DNA from 3 places in the Metapseudomonas furukawaii genome. Region 1 is predicted to be linked to each of the others. Evidence: predicted binding sites of a transcription regulator. Region 1 holds the regulator's gene; each other region holds the start of a gene.
What was found. Region 1 encodes sigma-54, which starts transcription at its own class of promoters, with help from an activator protein. Its sites were predicted from a motif close to ANTGGCATNNANNTTGCTNT; they were not measured.
Positions count from the first base shown of each region.

Region 2: a site for sigma-54 is predicted at 4,625-4,644, ahead of KF707C_RS21185 (ammonium transporter). Genes of this name have one in related genera too.
Region 3: a site for sigma-54 is predicted at 5,003-5,022, ahead of flgA (flagellar basal body P-ring formation chaperone FlgA). Genes of this name have one in related genera too.

Region 1 covers NZ_AP014862.1:1,037,740-1,044,313, forward strand. The annotation lists gene pmbA (metalloprotease PmbA) at 1-218, shown strand, start outside; gene KF707C_RS04805 (HPr family phosphocarrier protein) at 421-693, opposite strand; gene rapZ (RNase adapter RapZ) at 710-1,567, opposite strand; gene ptsN (PTS IIA-like nitrogen regulatory protein PtsN) at 1,577-2,041, opposite strand; gene hpf (ribosome hibernation-promoting factor, HPF/YfiA family) at 2,054-2,362, opposite strand; gene KF707C_RS04825 (RNA polymerase factor sigma-54) at 2,447-3,943, opposite strand; gene lptB (LPS export ABC transporter ATP-binding protein) at 4,091-4,816, opposite strand; gene lptA (lipopolysaccharide transport periplasmic protein LptA) at 4,816-5,352, opposite strand; gene lptC (LPS export ABC transporter periplasmic protein LptC) at 5,339-5,908, opposite strand; gene KF707C_RS04845 (KdsC family phosphatase) at 5,917-6,441, opposite strand; gene KF707C_RS04850 (KpsF/GutQ family sugar-phosphate isomerase) at 6,441-6,574, opposite strand, start outside.
Region 2 covers NZ_AP014862.1:4,590,882-4,597,455, forward strand. The annotation lists gene KF707C_RS30165 (methyl-accepting chemotaxis protein) at 1-394, shown strand, start outside; gene KF707C_RS21165 (ammonium transporter) at 664-2,031, shown strand; gene KF707C_RS21170 (hypothetical protein) at 2,057-2,236, shown strand; gene KF707C_RS21175 (DMT family transporter) at 2,352-2,693, opposite strand; gene KF707C_RS21180 (P-II family nitrogen regulator) at 2,834-3,172, opposite strand; gene KF707C_RS21185 (ammonium transporter) at 3,184-4,503, opposite strand; gene KF707C_RS21190 (FMN-binding glutamate synthase family protein) at 5,107-6,429, opposite strand; gene KF707C_RS21195 (GltB/FmdC/FwdC-like GXGXG domain-containing protein) at 6,454-6,574, opposite strand, start outside.
Region 3 covers NZ_AP014862.1:1,903,318-1,909,891, forward strand. The annotation lists gene KF707C_RS08835 (glutamine synthetase family protein) at 1-309, shown strand, start outside; gene KF707C_RS08840 (MFS transporter) at 371-1,699, shown strand; gene KF707C_RS08845 (TIGR04282 family arsenosugar biosynthesis glycosyltransferase) at 1,799-2,419, shown strand; gene KF707C_RS08850 (flagellar brake protein) at 2,421-3,170, opposite strand; gene KF707C_RS08855 (flagella synthesis protein FlgN) at 3,245-3,715, opposite strand; gene flgM (flagellar biosynthesis anti-sigma factor FlgM) at 3,763-4,101, opposite strand; gene flgA (flagellar basal body P-ring formation chaperone FlgA) at 4,231-4,992, opposite strand; gene KF707C_RS08870 (chemotaxis protein CheV) at 5,118-6,050, shown strand; gene cheR (protein-glutamate O-methyltransferase CheR) at 6,094-6,574, shown strand, end outside.

The DNA of each region.
Region 1 (6,574 bases):
ACGGCCTGAACATGGTGACCGGCGACTATTCCCGGGGTGCCGCCGGCTACTGGGTGGAGAACGGCGAAATCCAGTTCCCGGTGCAGGAAGTCACCATCGCCGGCAACCTGAAGGATATGTTCCGGCAGATCGTCGCGGTGGGCAGCGACCTGGAGCTTCGCGGCAATATCCGCACCGGGTCGGTGCTGATAGAACGCATGACCGTCGCCGGCAGCTGAGCCCGCCACATCCCGCCTGGAAGGTGACGCGCCCTGTCGGGCGCGTTTTTCATATGCGCCAGACAGGGCGCGTAGCGCCGTGACCGGGCCCTTGGCCGATAGCGCAATCCCGTGTGGCACGGGACGGCGGCGAGTCCGGGCTCGGTCGTGGCGGGTGCTGGATGAAGGGGGGTAGAGGGCGTTTTTCCGAGGAAACGGAGGATCACTCGCCTTCGTCGAACCTGTTGTTGATCAGTTCGATCAGGGCCTTGAGGGCGTCGTCGTCCTGATCGCCTTCAGTGTGCAGGTGAATGGGGGTGCCCTTGCCGGCCGCCAGCATCATCACGGCCATGATGCTCTTGCCGTCCACCAGGCTTTCCGCCGAGCGGCCGACGCGAATCTGGCAAGGGTAACGTCCGGCCACGCCGACGAACTTGGCTGCCGCCCGGGCATGCAGGCCAAGTTTGTTGATGATGGTGATCTCGCAGGCGGGCATCGCGTTTCCAATCCTTCTAGCTGAGGTCGCGGTGGCGAACCTGGACGTTCTTCAAAATGGGCTTGAGCGCGTTGCCAAGTCGCTCGGCGAGATAGACCGAGCGGTGGTGCCCACCGGTGCAGCCAACGGCAATGGTGACGTAGGCGCGATTGCTGGCGGCGAAGCGCGGTAGCCATTTGTTCAGGTAGCCGAAGATGTCCTGGTACATTTCCTCGACATCGGGCTGGGATGCGAGGTAGGCGGCAACCTCCTGATCCAGGCCGGAATGCTCGCGCAGTTCAGGCTTCCAGTAGGGGTTGGGCAGGCAGCGGACGTCGAAGACCAGGTCGGCATCCACCGGCATGCCGCGTTTGAAGCCGAAAGACTCGACGAGGAAGGCGGTGCCGGGCTCAGGCTGGTTGAGCAGGCGCAGCTTGATGGCGTCACGCAGCTGGTAGAGGTTCAGGCGCGTGGTGTCGATCTTCAGGTCGGCCAGGTCGGCGATCGGCTGCAACAGCGTCTCTTCATCGCGAATGGCTTCGGCGAGGGAGCGATTGTCGTTGGTCAGCGGATGGCGACGGCGCGTCTCCGAGAAGCGCTTGAGCAGGGTGTCCTGTTCGGCGTCCAGGTAGAGGACGTCGCACTTGATGTGACGTGTCCGCGCTTCTTCCAGCAATTCGGGAAAACGTTGCAACTGGCTGGGCAGGTTGCGCGCATCGATGGATACGGCGACCTTCGGCTCCAGCAGTTCGGTGTGCAGCAGGGTCCGTTCCGCCAGCTCTGGAAGCAGGCCGGCGGGCAGGTTGTCGATGCAGTAGAAGCCGTGGTCCTCGAGTACATCGAGGGCGGTACTCTTGCCCGAACCGGAGCGGCCGCTGACGATGACCAGGCGCATGGGCAGGTCCTAGCGTCCGCTCTGAACGTCCACCACCACCTGGTACAGGCTGGTGCTGTCGGGCGCCTGGCGCAGGCGTTCGCGCACGTCGGCACGGTCCAGCATGCTGGCGATCTGGCGCAACAGTTCGAGGTGCTCGTCGGTGGCGGCTTCCGGGACCAGCAGCACGAGCAGCAGGTCCACGGGGGCGCCATCGATGGCGTCGAAGTCGACGGGTGCGTCGAGACGGAGCACCGCGCTGATGGGCGCGGTGCAACCGGCGAGTCGACAGTGGGGAATGGCGATGCCGTTGCCGAAACCGGTGGAACCGAGTTTCTCCCGGGATACCAGGCTTTCGAATATGTCCTGGTAATCGAGGTCGGGAAGGTCGCGAGCGACCAGCTTGGCGATCTGTTCCAGTACGCGTTTCTTGCTGCCACCCGGCACGTTCACCAGGGAACGGCCGGGGGTCAGGATTTGCTCAAGTCGGATCATAGGGAGGGAGGGTCAGCGGGCAGTGGCACCCTGCTGGCGGTTCAATTGCTTCTCCTTGTGCTTGATCAGTTGGCGATCCAGCTTGTCGGTAAGCAGGTCGATGGCGGCGTACATGTCTTCATGTTCCGCGTTAGCAACGACTTCGCCGCCGGCGATGTGCAAAGTGGCTTCGATTTTCTGTTTGAGTTTCTCGACATGCATGATCACCTGCACGTTGGTGATTCTGTCGAAGTGGCGCTCCAGACGGTCGAACTTCTCGACAACGTAGTTGCGCAGGGCGTCGGTCACATCCAGTTGATGTCCACTGATGTTGACTTGCATACCGCTTTCTCCTTATTGCCCGTGTATAAGAGACAGGCTAACGGGCCTGCCACCGGAACACTTTGGCGTGGGTCAATTTCCGCGTCACATCAATCGCTTTCGTTCGCTGGAAGGCGCTATTCCGAGGGATTCCCGGTACTTGGCGACTGTGCGACGGGCCACTTGAATGCCCTGTGCCTCCAGTAAACCAGCGATCTTGCTGTCGCTCAACGGCTTTTTCGGATTTTCCGCTGCAACCAGTTTCTTGATGATGGCGCGGATCGCGGTAGACGAGCATTCGCCGCCTTCCGAGGTGCTGACGTGGCTGGAGAAGAAGTACTTCAGCTCGTAGATACCGCGGGGGGTGTGCATGAATTTCTGGGTGGTCACGCGCGAGATGGTGGACTCGTGCATGCCCACGGCTTCGGCGATGTCGTGCAGGACAAGGGGCTTCATGGCCTCGTCGCCGTACTCCAGGAAACCGCGCTGGTGTTCGACGATCTGGGTTGCCACCTTCATCAGCGTCTCGTTGCGGCTCTGCAGGCTCTTGATGAACCAGCGCGCTTCCTGCAGCTGGTTTCGCATGAAGGTGTTGTCGGCGCTGGAGTCGGCGCGCCGGACGAAGCCGGCGTAATGGGGATTCACTCGCAGGCGGGGTACCGCCTCCTGGTTCAGCTCCACCAGCCAGCGTTCATTGTGCTTGCGGACGATGACATCGGGTACCACGTACTCGGGCTCACTGGCCTCGATCTGGGAACCGGGGCGGGGATTCAGCGCCTGGATCAGCGCGATGATCTGCTTGAGCTCATCCTCCTTGACCTTCATGCGCCGCATCAGCTGGCTATAGTCGCGGCTACCGAGGAGGTCGAGGAAGTCGCCGACCAGTCGCTGCGCTTCGGTCAGCCAGGGCGTGGTGGCGGGCAGCTGGCGCAGTTGAAGCAGCAGGCATTCGCGCAGGTCGCGGGCGCCGATGCCGGCGGGTTCGAACTGCTGGATGCGATGCAGCACCACTTCGACTTCGTCCAGCTCGACACCGAGTTCGGGGTCGAAGGCGTCGACGATCTCGGCCAGGGACTCCTCGAGGTAGCCATCGTTGTTGATGCAGTCGATCAGGGTGACGGCGATCAGGCGGTCGGTGTCGGACATGGGGGCCAGATTCAGTTGCCACAGGAGGTGGCTCTGCAGGCTCTCCCCGACGGAGGTGCGGGAGGTGAAGTCCCACTCGTCATCATCGTTGCTGGGCAGGCTGCTGGCGCTGGTCTGGTAGACGTCCTCCCAGGCCGTGTCCACCGGAAGCTCGCTGGGGATGCGTTCGTGCCATTCGCCATCTTCCAGGGGCTCGTTGCTGCCCTCGGCGCTGGACTCCTGGAAGCTCGTGTCCTGGCTGCCGGTGTTCGGCGACTGATCCCCTTCGGCCATGGGATCGGAGGTGTCGAAATCCTCGCCATCCTCCTGCCGTTCGAGCATGGGATTGGATTCCAGCGCCTCCTGGATTTCCTGCTGGAGGTCCAGGGTGGAGAGTTGGAGAAGGCGGATGGCCTGTTGCAGCTGCGGTGTCATCGTCAGCTGCTGGCCCATCTTGAGGACTAGCGATGGTTTCATGGCAGAGGGCTTGGGACCTTATTCGCCGGCGCATTCGCGCCATCCACTACAGGGCGCCGAAGCGCCGCCAGGAAGCAAATTATATGCCTGACCTTGAAGGAAATTCCTAGTTCCCGCAAGCCATCTTGTAGGTGAGCGAGCGGGAAACTACAGCCTGAACTCGTGGCCCAGGTAGACTTCCTTCACCAGTTGGTTGGCCAGGATGGCCTCCGCATCGCCTTCGGCGATCAGTTGGCCGTCACTGACAATGTAGGCGGTCTCGCAGATGTCCAGGGTCTCGCGCACGTTGTGGTCGGTGATGAGGACGCCGATGCCCTTGGCCTTGAGGTGATGGATGATCTGCTTGATGTCGCCTACGGAAATCGGGTCGACGCCGGCGAAGGGTTCGTCGAGGAGGATGAACTTCGGCGCCGTCGCCAGTGCGCGGGCGATTTCCACCCGACGACGCTCGCCACCGGAGAGGCTCATGCCGAGGCTGTCGCGGATGTGGCTGATATGGAATTCCTGCAGCAGGCTTTCCAGTTCCCGGCGGCGTCCGGCGCGGTCGAGTTCCTTGCGGGTCTCGAGGATTGCCATGATGTTGTCCGCCACGCTGAGCTTGCGGAAGATCGAGGCTTCCTGCGGCAGGTAGCCGATGCCCGCTCGGGCGCGGCCGTGCATGGGCTGGTGGGTGACGTCCTGCGAGTCGATCAGGACGCGGCCCTGGTCGGCCCTTACCAGGCCGACGATCATGTAGAAGCAGGTGGTCTTGCCCGCGCCGTTGGGGCCGAGGAGGCCGACGATCTGACCGCTGTCAATGGACAGGCTGACGTCGCGGACCACCTGACGGCTCTTGTAGCTCTTGGCCAGGTGCTGGGCTTTGAGAGTCGCCATTACTGTGCTTTCTGCTCTTTCTTCTTCGGCTGGATCACCATGTCGATCCGCGGGCGCGGCGTGGTGACGTTGCCGCCCGTGGCGCGGCCGGCGTTTACGATCTGGCGTTGGGTGTCATAGACGATCTTCTCGCCTTCGAAGGTATTGCCTTCCTGAACCACCTTGGCCTGGTCGAGCAGGATGATGCGCTCGTTGGCGGCGAAGTACTGGATGGTGAGTCCGTAGGCCTTGACGATCTGCTTGTCCACGGCAGGCTTCTGCTCGTAGTAGGCGGGCTTGCCCACGGAGGTGAAGACTTCGATGTCGCCGTTGGCATCCTGGGTGATAGTGACGGTGTCACCGGTGATCTTCAGCGTGCCTTGGGTGATCACCACATTTCCCCGATAGACCGCTACGCCTTGCTTGTCGTCGAGCTCTGCGCTGTCGGCCTGGACGCGAATCGGTTGCTCGCGGTCGGACGGCAATGCCCAGGCGGCGGCACTTCCGAGTGCGGTGCCCAGGCTGAGCAACAGGGGGAGGGTATTAACGAACCTCATGCTGGCCTCTTACGTTGGACTGCAGGATCATCCTGCTGTCATTCAAGTACGCTTTCATTCCTTGTGCCGTGGTCACCCCATTGGCCGCGTCGATTTTAACGGCTTGCTGGGTCTGCGCATATTCCTGATCGGGGAATACGGTCAGCCGGCTGGTGGTCAGGATGGTGGGACGGCCCTTGGCGTCGGTGCGGGCCACCCTGACCTGGTCGATCAGTTCCACCTGCTTGCCTTCGGGGCCTACCTCGCCACGCTCGCTCTGCACGTGCCAGGGATAGGCGGTGCCGCGGTGCAGCAGGAGGTCGGGTTTGGTCAGCAATGTGACATCGGTGGCCTTGATATGTTCGAGGCGCGTGGCGGTCATTTCGTAGTGCAGCTTGCCGTCTTCCTGGAACTGGGTGCTCTTGCCGTTCTCGACGTAGAAGTCGATGGCATTGTCTCCGCCTGCCGCCTGGGGGCGGTCCATGAAGCTCTCGGGGCGGATGTTCCAGTAGCCAAGGGCGATGAGCAGGGCGGCGATGGGCGTCAGGATCAGCGCCGTGCGTAGGTTCTTGGACATGGTCGGCCTCACAGGTAAGCGGCTTGCGCAGCTTCCAGCGCACCCTGGGCGCGCAGGATGAGTTCGCAGAACTCCCGCGCCGCGCCTTCGCCGCCGCGGGCCTGGGTCACGCCGTGGGCGTGCTGGCGCACAAAGGCGTCGGCGTTCGCCACCGCCATCCCCAGGCCTACCCGGCGGATGACCGGGAGGTCGGGCAGGTCATCGCCGAGGTAGGCGACCTGGTCGTGACTCAGGCCCAGTTCGGCGAGCAGCCCATCGAGCACCACGAGCTTGTCCTCGCGGCCCTGGAACAGGTGCTGGATACCGAGGTTCTGCGCGCGACGTTCCACCACTTCCGACTGGCGACCGCTGATGATGGCGGTGCGCACTCCGGCGTTCATCAGCATCTTGATGCCCTGGCCATCGAGCGTGCTGAAGGTCTTGAACTCGCCGCCGCCGGGAAGGAAGTAGAGGCGCCCGTCGGTGAGTACGCCGTCGACATCGAATACCGCGAGGCGGACGCCCTTGGCGCGGGAAAGGAGTTCGTTGCTCATCAGATCACTCCGGCGCGCGTCAGGTCGTGGATATGCAGGGCGCCGATGGGGCGATCGGTTGCGTCGACCACCACCAGCACGTTGATCTTGTGGTCGTCCATGATCTTCAGCGCTTCGGCTGCCAGCATCTCAG
Region 2 (6,574 bases), 2.6 Mb from region 1:
CTCCTACGCCGTGGAGTACCGCATGCGCCACAAGACCCGGGGTGAAGTGTGGTTCCGCGAACGCGGCCGCTGCCTGCGGGATGCCCGGGGCACGCTCATCCACGTCACCGGGGCGGTGCGCGAGATCAGCGACGAGAAGGCCGCCGCCGCCCTCCATGAACGGGAGCAGGCGAGCATCCAGTCCACCTACGGGCAGATCGCCCAGGTCGCCGGGGTGATCCGTGGCATCGCCGAGCAGACCAACCTGCTGGCGCTCAACGCCGCCATCGAAGCGGCGCGGGCCGGCGAACAGGGCCGGGGCTTCGCGGTGGTGGCCGACGAGGTGCGCAACCTGGCCCGGCGCACCCAGGAATCGGTGCAGCAGATCCAGGCGATGTTGCAGCAGCAGCGCTGAGAAACGACCCAAATTCAGGCGCCCCGCCGGGAGGATGACTGCAAACGGGGCATTTGCCGCCGGTGTGCACAGGCCCCCCCAACCTGGTGAGAGACCGGGGGCGCCGCGCGCACCGCGTGATAGCTCGGTGCCATGGACTGGCACAGTGTTTGCCTTTCCCAGTACGCACTTTTCTTGCTTGGAAATAAAAACAAGAAGCCGCCAGGCGCGTGTTCGACCTGATCTGCCGACCAACGCTATTCCAACGAATTCGTATCGAGGATTGAGTGATGGAAGAACAGAAAACGCCGACCCTGGAGGAGTTGCAGGGTCTGATCGAGATGACCAACACGCTGAATATGGAAATATTCTACTGGTGGTGCATCGCCCTGATGATCATGATCCACGCGGGCTTCCTCTCTTACGAGATCGGCGCCTCGCGGCTGAAGAACGCCCTGGCCGCCGGGGTCAAGAACATCCTCGCCTTCGGCTTCATCGTCCCCACCTTCTTCCTTTTCGGCTGGGCCATCTACAACGCCTTCCCCGACGGCATCGTGCCGCGCATGGATGCCCTGATGGGGGCCATGCCCTGGAGCCAGTCCATGGGCCCGAACATCAAGGACAACGCCACCGGCATCTTCTGGGCGGCCTTCGCCCTGTTCGCCGCCACCACCGGCTCCATCCTCTCCGGCGCCATCATCGAGCGCGCCCGGATGAGCGCCTTCATCGTCATGACCATCCTGCTCGGCTCGGTGCTCTGGCTGTTCGCCGCCGCCTGGGGCTGGCACCCGGAAGGCTGGCTCACCGTGAAGTGGGGCTACCATGACGTCGGCGCCGCCGGCGTGGTGCACATGGTCGCGGGCTTCTTCGCCCTGGCGGTGGTGCTCAACCTCGGCGCGCGCATCGGCCGTTTCAACCCGGACGGCAGCGCCAACGCCATCGTCGGCCACAGCATGCCGATGAGCGTGGTGGGCCTGATGATGATCATCGTCGGGTTCTTCGGCTTCCTCGGCGGCTGCATCATCTACAGCTCCGGCGCCCAGTGGATCAACATCTACGGCGCGCCCACCACCCTGTCCGCCTTCGCCTTCAACACCCTGATGGGGTTCGCCGGCGGCCTCATCGGCGCCTACCTGACCACCCGCGAGCCCTACTGGATGATGTCCGGCGGCCTGGTGGGGATCATCTCCGTGGCCCCGGGACTGGACCTCTACCACCCCGGCCTCGCCTACCTGATCGGCATGGGCGTGGCCGCCATGGCGCCGCTGGTGAACAACCTGTTGCTGAAGTTCCGCCTCGACGATGCCGTGGGCGCCTTCGCCGTGCATGGCTTCGGCGGCTTCGCCGGCCTGGTGGTCAGCGGCGTGTTCCTCTCGGGGTACCCGAACGTCAACGGCATGGCGGAGATCAGCTTCTTCGGCCAACTGGGCGGCGCGCTGGTGATGGCGGCACTGGGCTTCATCCCCGGCTTCCTCATTTCCTATGCCCTGAAGAAAGCCGGCGTGCTCCGGGTTCCGGCCCATGCCGAGGAACGCGGGCTGGACCTCACCGAAGTCCCGGCCCAGGCCTATCCGGAATGGAGCGCCCTCTACGGCGAACCCCTGAAACCCGCCGTCAGCGTGGCCGCCACCCTGGTGGTGGAAACCAAGACCGCCTGATCGCGGCCAGACGAGGAAGATTCCCATGAGCATCAGCACCTACGAAGGCGCCAGCGCCGTGTTCACCTTCGCCGACAACCCCGCCGTGCTCGGCGTCATCACCGTCGTGGTGGTGGCCGCCACCCTCTACGCCCTGGCGGCCACCTTCATCCACGAGAAGCACAGCTACAACCTCCCGGACGAAGAGCTGCCCAAGCTGAAGTAGCCCTCTCGTAGCCCGGATGCAATCCGGGGGCTCCGGCTCCCGGATTGCATCCGGGCTACGGCCTTGAATGCCCCCTCATCCTGGCCGCGGCCAATGGCGGCTGGCCGGCGCGCGCCTACGCCACCTGAGCCTCGCCCACCAGCTTCAGGCCGACGATGCCGCCGATGATCATCAGCAGGCACAAGCCCTTGAGCACCCCCAGCGGCTCGCCGAGGAACAGGGTGCCGTAGGCCACCGTCCCCAGGGTGCCGATGCCCACCCACACGGCATAGGCAAGTCCCAGGGGCAGCTCGCGTACGGACAGGCTCAGGAGGTAGATGCTGAGGGCCAGGAAGAAACCGCAGTACAGGCTCGGCCAAAGCCGGGTGAACCCTTCCGTGCGCGGGATGATCGACGCGTACAGCACCTCGCAGAAGCCCGCCAGGAAGAGGAATCCCCATCCGTTCAACCATGCCATCCGTCACCTCTCCTACTCGAAAGTATCCGGTGCGCGCGGCGAACCCTACACAGCCCGTAGGGTGCGCCGCGCGCACCGCGTTGGCTTTTCACCAGGGAAAGCGCCGACGCAAGGCGTCGGCGCGGGGTATTGCAGAGGACTTACAACGCGTCTTCGCCCAGCTCTCCGGTGCGGATGCGCAGGATGCTTTCCAGGTCCTGCACGTAGACCTTGCCGTCGCCGATCTTGCCGGTGCGCGCCGAGGTGACGATGGCGTCCACGGCGGCCTGGCAGAGGGCCTCGGCCACCACCAGCTCCAGCTTCACCTTGGGCAGCAGCTCCACCACGTACTCGGCGCCCCGGTAGATCTCCGAATGGCCTTTCTGCCGACCGTAGCCCTTCACCTCGGTGACGGTGACGCCGCTGACGCCGGCGTCGGTCAGGGCCTCGCGCACGGCGTCGAGGCGGAAGGGCTTGATGATGGCGGTAATGAGTTTCATGGCCGGGTTCCTCAGCTCGAGTACTTGTAGCCGACCTCGCCATGGGCGGAGAGGTCCAGGCCGTCGACTTCGGATTCCTCATCCACCCGCAGGCCGCCGCAGAAGGCCGCCGCCACCTTGTAGGCGATCCAGCTGGTGAGGGCGGAGAAGAGCACGCTGAAGAGGATGGCGCCGCCGTTGATCAGCAACTGGTCCATCAGGGTGCGGCCTTCCGCGAAGCCCTGGCCGCCGAGCGCGGTGAGGGCGAACACCGGGGTCAGCAGGCCGCCGAGGATGCCGGCCACGCCGTGTACGCCGAAGACGTCGAAGGCGTCGTCCAGGCCGATCATGGGTTTCAGCTTGTCCACCGACCAGACGCACACCGGGCCGGCGATCAGCCCCAGCAGGATGGCGCCCATGGGGCCGACGAAGCCGCAGGCCGGGGTGATGGCCACCAGGCCGGCGATGGCGCCGGACACCGCGCCGAACAGGCTCGGTCGGCCACGGTGCTGCCACTCGACGAAGATCCAGCCCAGGGCGCCGGCGCAGCTGGCCAGCATGGTGTTGACCATCACCAGCATGGCGAAGCCGTTGGCGGCCAGCGCGCAGCCGCCGCAGAAGCCGAGCCAGCCGACCCAGAGCAGCGAGCCGCCGGTGAGGGTCATGGTCATGTTGTGCGGCGCCAGCGTGGGCGTGCCGAAACCACGACGACGCCCCACCAGCCAGGCGCCGACCAGGGCGGCGATGCCGACGTTGAGGTGCACCACGTTGCCCCCGGCGAAGTCCTGCACGCCCAGGTCGAACACCCAGCCACCGCCCCAGGCCATGTGGGCCATGGGGATGTAGTTGAGGGTCAGCCACGCGGCCATGAAGACCATGACGGCGGAGAACTTCATGCGCTCGGCGAAGCCGCCGACGATGATCGCCGGAGTGATGGCGGCGAACAGCAGCATGAAGAGGAAGTAGAGGTATTCCGGGATGGAGCCCACCACCGAGTCGGTGGTGATGCCGGCGAGGAACAGCTTGTCCACGCCGCCGATGATCGCCTGCAGCGAACCGCCGTCGGCGAAGGTCAGGCTGTAGCCGTAAATCGCGAAGAGCAACGATGCCAGGGACGCGCTGCAGAACACCTGCATCAGGATCGACAGCACGTTCTTGGTCCGCGCCATGCCGCCGTAGAACAGCGCCAGGCCCGGCAGGGTCATCAGCAGCACCACCAGGGAGCAGAGCGCCACGAAGGCGGTGTCGCCGCTGTTGATGGCGGGGGCCGCGTCGTCCGCGAACGCCGTTGCACAGCCAAGGAGAAGAGAAAGGCCCAAGGTACCGCGGCCCACAGGGGAAAACCGGATCATTGCCTATTGCCTCCAACCGACGGGGATTAGGCCGGTCCGCTGTCGGAAGGACGGACCGCCGTGCGTGCGCCCTAGGGGGAATGTCCAACTTCCTGAAGGGCAATTTTGTTTCCCCAGAGGCATAGCAATTGGCCTGCCAAGGCCGCAGCATGGGCTTGTATTTCTACTAAATCGTTGAATGTAAACGCTTTATGGGGAGGGACGGGGAGCGGTCGGGGTGGCTTGGCACAGGCGCACGCATTTTCTTGGTGCGAATTTGATTTTCCTGTGAGTCAAAATGGCCATTCATTCATCAGGATGGTGCCGGACCCGCACCAGAGGACAAGGTGCGCCAGTCCCCAGGATGGGTCGGGCGGCGTTCCGCGAGCCTGCGAAACCCATCGTTACCGAGCGCTCCAGCATGGGTTTCGCTTCGCTCTACCCATCCCACCGATCCACCATTCGGGCCCACGACAAGCATCGCCGGTGGAGGTGAAGCGCGACGTCCACCCTAGGCCCCTTGCGACACCCTGTAGGGTGCGCTGTGCGCACCGCAAAGCCGTCCCAGAAACAGGAAGGCCGGCGATCGCTCGCCGGCCTTCTTTGACTCGCACTACCGGGGAATCAGTAACCCTGCCCCGGAATCCAGCTGGTGCCGGCCAGCGGCACGCGGGCCATGGCGGCGGCTTCGACGGTCAGGGCCACCAGGTCCTCGGGGTCGAGGTTGTGCAGGTGGGACTTGCCGCAGGCGCGGGCCATGGTCTGGGCCTCCAGCACCAGCACGCGCAGGTAGTTGGCCAGGCGGCGGCCGGCTTCCACCGGGTCCAGGCGCCTGGACAGCTCCGGGTCCTGGGTGGTGATGCCGGCCGGGTCGCGGCCGTTCTGCCAGTCGTCGTAGTAGCCGGCGGCGGAGCCGATCTTCTTCAGCTCGGCGTCCAGGCGCGGGTGGTTGTCGCCCAGGGCCACCAGGGCGGCGGTGCCGATGGCCACCGCGTCGGCCCCCAGGGCCATGGCCTTGGCCACGTCGGCGCCGTTGCGGATGCCGCCGGAGACGATCAGTTGCACCTTGCGGTGCATGCCCATCTCCTGCAGCGCCTGCACGGCTTGCGGGATGGCCGGGAGGATCGGGATGCCCACGTGCTCGATGAAGACTTCCTGGGTGGCCGCGGTGCCGCCCTGCATGCCGTCGAGGACGATCACGTCGGCGCCGGCCTTCACCGCCAGCTTGACGTCGTAGTAGGGGCGGCTGGCGCCGATCTTCACGTAGATGGGTTTTTCCCAGTCGGTGATCTCGCGCAGCTCGGCGATCTTGATCGCCAGGTCGTCCGGGCCGGTCCAGTCGGGGTGGCGGCAGGCACTGCGCTGGTCGACGCCGATGGGCAGGGTGCGCATGCCGGCCACGCGCTCGGTGACCTTCATGCCCAGCAGCATGCCGCCGCCCCCCGGCTTGGCGCCCTGGCCGAGGACGATCTCGATGGCGTCGGCCTTGCGCAGGTCATCGGGGTTCATGCCGTAGCGCGATGGCAGGTACTGGTAGACCAGGTGCTGGGACTGGCCGCGCTCTTCCGGGGTCATGCCGCCGTCGCCGGTGGTGGTGCTGGTGCCGGCGATGCTGGCGCCACGGCCGAGGGCTTCCTTGGCGTTGGCCGACAGCGCGCCGAAGCTCATGCCGGCGATGGTCACCGGGATCTTCAGGTGGATCGGCTTCTTGGCGAAGCGGGTGCCGAGCACCACGTCGGTGCCGCATTTCTCGCGGTAGCCTTCCAGCGGGTAGCGGGAGACGGAGGCGCCCAGCAGCAGCAGGTCGTCGAAGTGCGGCAGCTTGCGCTTGGTGCCGCCGCCACGGATGTCGTAGATGCCGGTTTCGGCGGCGCGCTGGATTTCCTGGATGGTCAGGCGGTCGAAGGTGGCGGACTCGCGCAGCACCGGGGTGTGTTGTTCGCTCATTTGCAGTTCCTCGTCGGTGCTGGATCAGTACGCCGAAGCGTTGTCGACCTTGAAGTTGTACAGGGTGCGTGCCGAGCCGTAGCGCTTGAAGGCGGCCGGGTCCTCAATGAAGCCCGCGCGATTGAGCAACTCCTTCAGCTCCTCC
Region 3 (6,574 bases), 870 kb from region 1:
CGACTCCCCGGCGCCGACGCCAATCCCTATCTGGCCATCGCTGCCAGCCTGGCGGCCGGGCTCCATGGGCTGGAGCGGAGGCTGGAGCCGAGCGAGCCGATCCAGGGCGAATTCGAGGCGCCGGATGAATTGCTCCTGCCCTGTACCTTGCATGCCGCACTCGAGCGTCTGAAACGCAGTGATCTGGCCCGTGAGCTATTCGGCAAGGAGTTCATCGACGGCTACATTGCTACAAAGACGATGGAGCTCAGCAGCTTCTTCGATGAGATCACGCCCTGGGAAAGGCGTATCCTCGCATCCCAGGTCTGATCGATCCGGGGCTGCCATGCCAGGCGGCCCCTTTGCACAAGGAGCCGCCTGGAGCGCGTCGATGCATCGAATCTGGAAGTCCTTTCGCGCACTGTATTTCGCCACCCTGCTCATGCTGATCGGCTCCGGCCTGCTCAGTACCTACCTGGGCCTGCGCCTGGCCGCCGACAATGTCGACGGGCTCTGGGTCGGTGCCCTGATGGCGGCCAACTATTTCGGCCTGATCCTGGGGGGCAAGCTGGGGCACCGGCTGATCGCCCGGGTTGGGCATATCCGCGCCTACGTGGCCTGCGCCGGCGCGGTCACGGCAGCGGTGCTGGGCCATGGACTGACGGACTTCCTGCCCGCCTGGTTGTTCATGCGGATGCTGGTGGGCCTGGGCATGATGTGCCAGTACATGGTGATCGAGAGCTGGCTCACCGAGCAGGCCGACGCCAGCCAGCGGGGGCAGGTTTTCGCCGGTTACATGGTGGCGTCCTACCTCGGCCTGGTGCTGGGCCAGTTGGTGCTGGTGCTGCACCCGGGCCTCGGGCCGGAGCTGCTGATGCTGGTGGCCATGTGCTTCGCCCTGTGCCTGGTTCCTGTCGCCCTGACCCGCAAGCTGCACCCCGCACCCTTGCATCCCGCGCCGTTGGAGCCTCGCTTCTTCATGAAGCGCGTACCCCAGTCCATGACCACGGTGCTGGTGTCGGGGCTGGTGATCGGCTCGTTCTACGGCCTGGCGCCGCTCTATGCGTCCGCCCAGGGCCTGCCCACCGAGAAGGTGGGTCTGTTCATGGGGAGCTGCATCTTCGCCGGCCTCCTGGTGCAGTGGCCGCTGGGCTGGTTGTCGGACCGCCATGACCGCGCCGTGCTGATTCGCACGACCGCCGCCTTGTTGGCATTGTGCGCGCTGCCCCTGGCGGTGCTTCCCGAGGCGCCGCTGGAGGTTCTGTTCCCGGTCGGTTTCCTGGTGTGTCTGCTGCAGTTCAGCCTCTACCCGCTGGCGGTGGCGTTTTCCAACGACCATATCGAACCCGATCGGCGGGTGTCCCTCACGGCGATGCTGCTCATCACCTTCGGGGTTGGCGCGAGCCTGGGGCCGTTGCTCACCGGTGCGCTGATGAAGCAGTTGGGGCCGAACATGCTCTACGCTTTCGTCAGTTTCTGCGCGGCCGTATTGGTGTTGCGCGTGCGTCCGGACAAGGTCACCGGGCTGCACCGCGTGGAGGAGGCGCCCCTGCATCACATCCCGACGCCGGACAACATGACCAGTTCGCCGCTGGTGGCGGCGCTGGACCCTCGTGTGGATGAGAAGGATGTGCATGATCAGATGCAGAACGGCGACGTTCCGCCGCCCGTGGACGAGCCTGCCAGGGACGGGGGCGAACAGCCGCAGCCTGAAAAATAGTGGCCCAATGCCAGAGGCTTTTTGCCCAATGATCGGGCGGAGCGGCTAACCGAGCTCCACGCCCAGGGATCACCCTGGTGCCTCAAGGAGGATCAGGTCATGACGTTGAGCATCACCCTGCATCTGCTGGCCAGCCACCCGCGGGCCAGCACCTTTCATCCCCGGTTGCTGCCGGTGCTGGGGGAGGAGGGGGTGAGCCGGCTGCACCGACAGCTGGTGGCGCGTCTCCTCAATCTCCCGCCCCTGGGCTTCAGCGAGCGGATCGTCTGGGTCGATGACGAGCTGGACGAGGTCCTGACCGCATTAGCCGAAGACAATGACTGGATGGTGGTGGGGCAGCCCGTGGGCGACCTGGGGGAGAGGATGCGGCGCATCGCCGCTCTCGGCCTCTCGGAGAGCGATGCCGTGGTGCTGATCGGCCAGCATTGCCCGATGCTGGATGCCGACTACCTGACGGCCGCCTGCGAAGCCCTGGATCACCATCATGCGGTGCTGGGACCGACCGAGGATGGCCGGTACGTGCTGCTGGGGTTGCGCCAGCTCGATCCGCGCCTGTTCGAGTCCATGCCCTGGGACAGCGGGCATCTGCTGGAGCTTACCTGCGAGCGACTGCAGGAGCTGGACTGGCAGCATGGCCTGCTGCCTGCGCTGTGGGTGCTGGACGACCCCGGGCACCTGCCGCGCCTGGGGCGACTGGGCATCAAGCTCGGGATCGCCTGAGCTAGAACAGGTCGTCCTTCTCGAAGCGCCTTGCCTCGCGCTGCAACTGGTAGACGAACCGCTCCACGTTGCGCTGGACCAGGCCGCTCATCTTGTGGAAGCGAACGCCGACGAAGCTGAGGCCGAGTTTCTCGTCGAAGTTGAAGTGGCGCAGTTCGACTGGCGTGACGATCGGACCTATGGGCATGCGTGCAGAAAATCGCTCATAGACCTGGCCCGCCTGCAGCCGGCCCGACAGGTCGCCCTCGAAGCGCAACTTGCAGCCGGTGGCGGAGATATCCAGCATCACGCCCTTGATGGGCGCCTTGAGCTTGTCGCCATCCAGTTCGACGGGGACCAGTTGGGTTTGCTTCAGCGGAGCCCGGAAGGCGTTGCGGCGCTGGTGGTAGGTGACCTCTTCCGGCAGGTAGCACCAGTAACAGCGGTTGCCGCCGTGTTCACCGATGGTGGTGGGTTGCAGGCATTCCCAGGCGATCCGCACACCGTCGCGGAAACCCTCGACCCTGAAGGGTTCGTTGTTCCTCAGGAAGCGTTCCCCGTCATTGGGGATCATTTCGTCCAGGGCGATCAGTCCGCGCTCGCCGTTCACATCCACCAGGTAGCTCTGGAAGCGTTGGTTGCGCTCGTAAAAGGTGATGATCAGCGGGTCGTGGTTCTGTTGAAGCAGACGAAGGTTGGCCAGGATCTCCACCGGTGCCCTGAGCACCTGGGGAGGCTGGGGGCCGTTCTCTTCGTGAAATGCGTTGGACACGGTCCAGGGCTCTCCGAACACAAAGCGGATGTCGCGAGGCATCGTCGTCCCCGCGCATTTTTGTAATTGAGGTGTCAGGCCTGGCTGAGCGGGCGCTGCTGGCCGATTCTAGCCGTAGCCCCACGGCTGTCATAGAGGCCGGGTGTGTCGCCGCCGCGAAGAATACCGAGCATGCCCCCCACCGAGGCGCGGTTGGCGCGGATCAGTCGACCATTGCGCTCGTTGGCGGTCTGGCAGCGCTCCAGGAGTTCCGACAGCGCATCGCTGCTTTCCAGCAGTTCCGGGCCATCCTGTGGCAGTCGTGCGGCAAGTTGTTCGAGGCCGGCCCGGTCGGCACTCAGCTCGAGGCTGGCCATGAGCTGGCCGCGCTGGCGACCGTGCTGTTCGAGTTGGGCGAGGAGGGGCTGTTTCTCGGCGAGGAGGCTTTCGAGCCGCGCGAGGTCGCGCTCTCCGAGGGCCTCGAATTCTTCGTCCATCAGCTCAAGCAAACGCTGGGCGTGGCCGATATCGTCGTTGAAGAGTTGGAGCAGGTTGATGTCTTGCATACGTGCTCTGGGGATGGGCGTCCAAGTTCCCCAGCGCCGCCCGTGGACTAGCGCTGGGATTCGAAGTTCAGCAGCTTGCTGGCCACGCGCTTGGCGTCGACCTGGTAGGAACCGTCGGCGATGGCCTGCTTGAGCTTTTCAACGCGCTCCTTGTCCACCACGGGCACATCGCGCAGTTTTTCTCCGGCCTTCTGCAGCACCTGAGCTTCGCTGCTCAGCTGCACGGATTCTCCGCTCTTGGCAGCCGGAGCCTGCTCGCCGGTGCTCTGGGTGGCAGGTGCCTGGCCGCTGGTGACGGTTTCGCTCTTGCCGGCCTGGGTGCTGCCGGTACGCCCTGTACTGGTGGGCGTGGGGCCGTTATTGAGCCGGTTGAAGTCGATAACCATGATGCTGAACCTCGGACGCTAGTTGGACGCTTACCGTTCTATCGGCCCTGTCCGGGATAACTTTAGAAAATTCTTTGGCACGGGCTGAGTGTAGAAAATCAGGCCCGCCGGGCGCCAGCGGAATCATGCCTACATCTCCACCTGAACCTGTCCGGGCGCCGTTACCCGGGCGCGGATCACCCGTCCCGAGCTGAGGTTTCGAACCCGGATCTGCTCGCCCGGTGCGCCGTTGGCCAGGGCCTCGCCCGGCATCCGGACATTGATGGAAGTGCTGGCGGCACTGATCACCACATGATCCCCCTTGCTCACCACCTCCGCCTGCTGCAGGTGAAGCGGGGCCAGCACCTGGTCGGCCACCAGGGCCCGGGTGGTCTTCTGGCCCAGCACCTGCTCAGTGGCGGTGAGGAAACCCTGGTTGAGGGTGCCCACGTCGCGCTCCGCCACGGTGACGTCCGCAGGCTGCACAGGCACCCCGCGACGCAGCGGGCGAGTCACCACCACCACGTCCCGGTACAGCCTCACGTGCGCCGGCACGTACACCGTCCAGGGGGCGCTGCCGTCGCAACGAATGCGCACCGTCACTCGTCCCAGCGGCTGGGCGGGGCTTTCCAGGTTCGCCGTCAATTCCTTGTCGCATTGTGCGAGGCGCAGCCGTGGATCCAGGCGGCTGACCTGGATTTCGCTGCGTCCCTGGATGTTGCTCCGTTGCAGATATTCTTCCACCGTGTATTCAAGAAAGCCCTCGGTTGTGCCGATAAGGATCTCAGGCGACGTCACAGAGGCGGTTGACGCAGGGCTGTAGCCTAGACAGCACAAAGCGGGTAAAACAGCCGCAAGCAAATTGCGGCGTTTTGCCATCAAGTGTCGGAAAAGCGTCGTCAGGGTGTTCATGCAATTTTCAGAAGCAAGGCTCGTGCCGCCTGCTAGTCTCCTCGGGAATTCCTTGCCCAACGGCGATGGACTTCACCTGGGGCCTGAGCTGGACCGGGCGTTCAATGGCTTACAGGAGTCTGGTCATGGCCGGTGTTTTGGATTCGGTTAACCAGCGTACCCAATTGGTCGGGCAGAACCGCCTCGAGCTGCTGCTGTTCCGCCTCGACGGAACCCAGCTCTACGGGATCAACGTCTTCAAGGTGAAGGAGGTGCTGCAATGTCCCCGCCTCACCCTGATGCCCAAGTCCAGCCCGGTGGTGCGTGGGGTCGCGAATATCCGTGGGGGGACCATTCCTATCCTCGACCTGTCCATGGCGACCGGTCGCAGGGGCCTCGATGACCTGAAGAACAGCTTCGTCATCATCACGGAATACAACACCAAGGTTCAGGGTTTCCTGGTGCGTTCGGTGGAGCGCATCGTCAACATGAACTGGGAAGAGATCCATCCGCCACCCAAGGGCACCGGTCGCGACCACTATCTGACGGCGGTGACCCGGGTCGACAAGCAACTGGTGGAGATCATCGACGTCGAGAAGATCCTTGCCGAGGTGGCTCCCACGTCCGAAGTGGTGTCCGAAGGCGTGGTGGATATCGAGACCCAGAGCAAGGCCGTCAGCAAGCGTGTACTGATCGTCGACGACTCGTCGGTGGCCCGCAAGCAGGTGATGCGGTGCCTGGAAACCGTCGGTGTCGAGGTCGTGGCCCTGAACGACGGGCGCCAGGCCTACAACTACCTGCGTCAGATGGCGGAGGACGGCAAGGCGCCGGAGCAGGAGTTGCTGATGATCGTCTCCGACATCGAGATGCCGGAAATGGATGGCTACACGCTGACAGCGGAGATCCGCAACGATCCTCGCATGCAGAAGGTGCACATCCTCCTGCATACTTCGCTATCGGGCGTGTTCAACCAGGCGATGGTGAAGAAAGTGGGCGCGGATGATTTCCTCGCCAAGTTCAAGCCGGACGACCTGGCCGCCCGAGTGGTGGAGCGTATCCGGGCAACGGACGGGGGCTGAGTTCAGCCCCCTGACATGGAAATTGATTGGCGAGGCGCCCCTAGTGTCTTCAGGCAATGTGGATTTCGAGCAGTTCCGGGTTTTCCTGGAAAAGTCCTGCGGCATCCTGCTGGGTAGCAACAAGCAGTACCTGGTCTCCAGCCGGCTCAACAAGCTGATGGAGCAGAACGGCATCAAGACCCTGGGGGAGCTGACCCAGCGAATCCAGGGTCTTTCCCGTGGCGGCCTGCGCGAGCAGGTGATCGACGCCATGACCACCAACGAAACCCTCTGGTTTCGCGATACCTACCCCTTCGAGGTGCTGAAGGGGCGCGTGCTGCCCGAGCTGATCAAGGCCTACCCGAACCAGCGCCTGCGCATCTGGTCGGCGGCGAGTTCGTCGGGGCAGGAGCCCTTCTCCATTTCCATGGCGATCGACGAGTTCGAGCGGACCAACCTGGGCCAGCTCAAGGCCGGCGTACAGATCGTCGCCACCGACCTTTCCTCCTCCATGCTGGCCGCCTGCCGTTCCGGGGAGTACGACA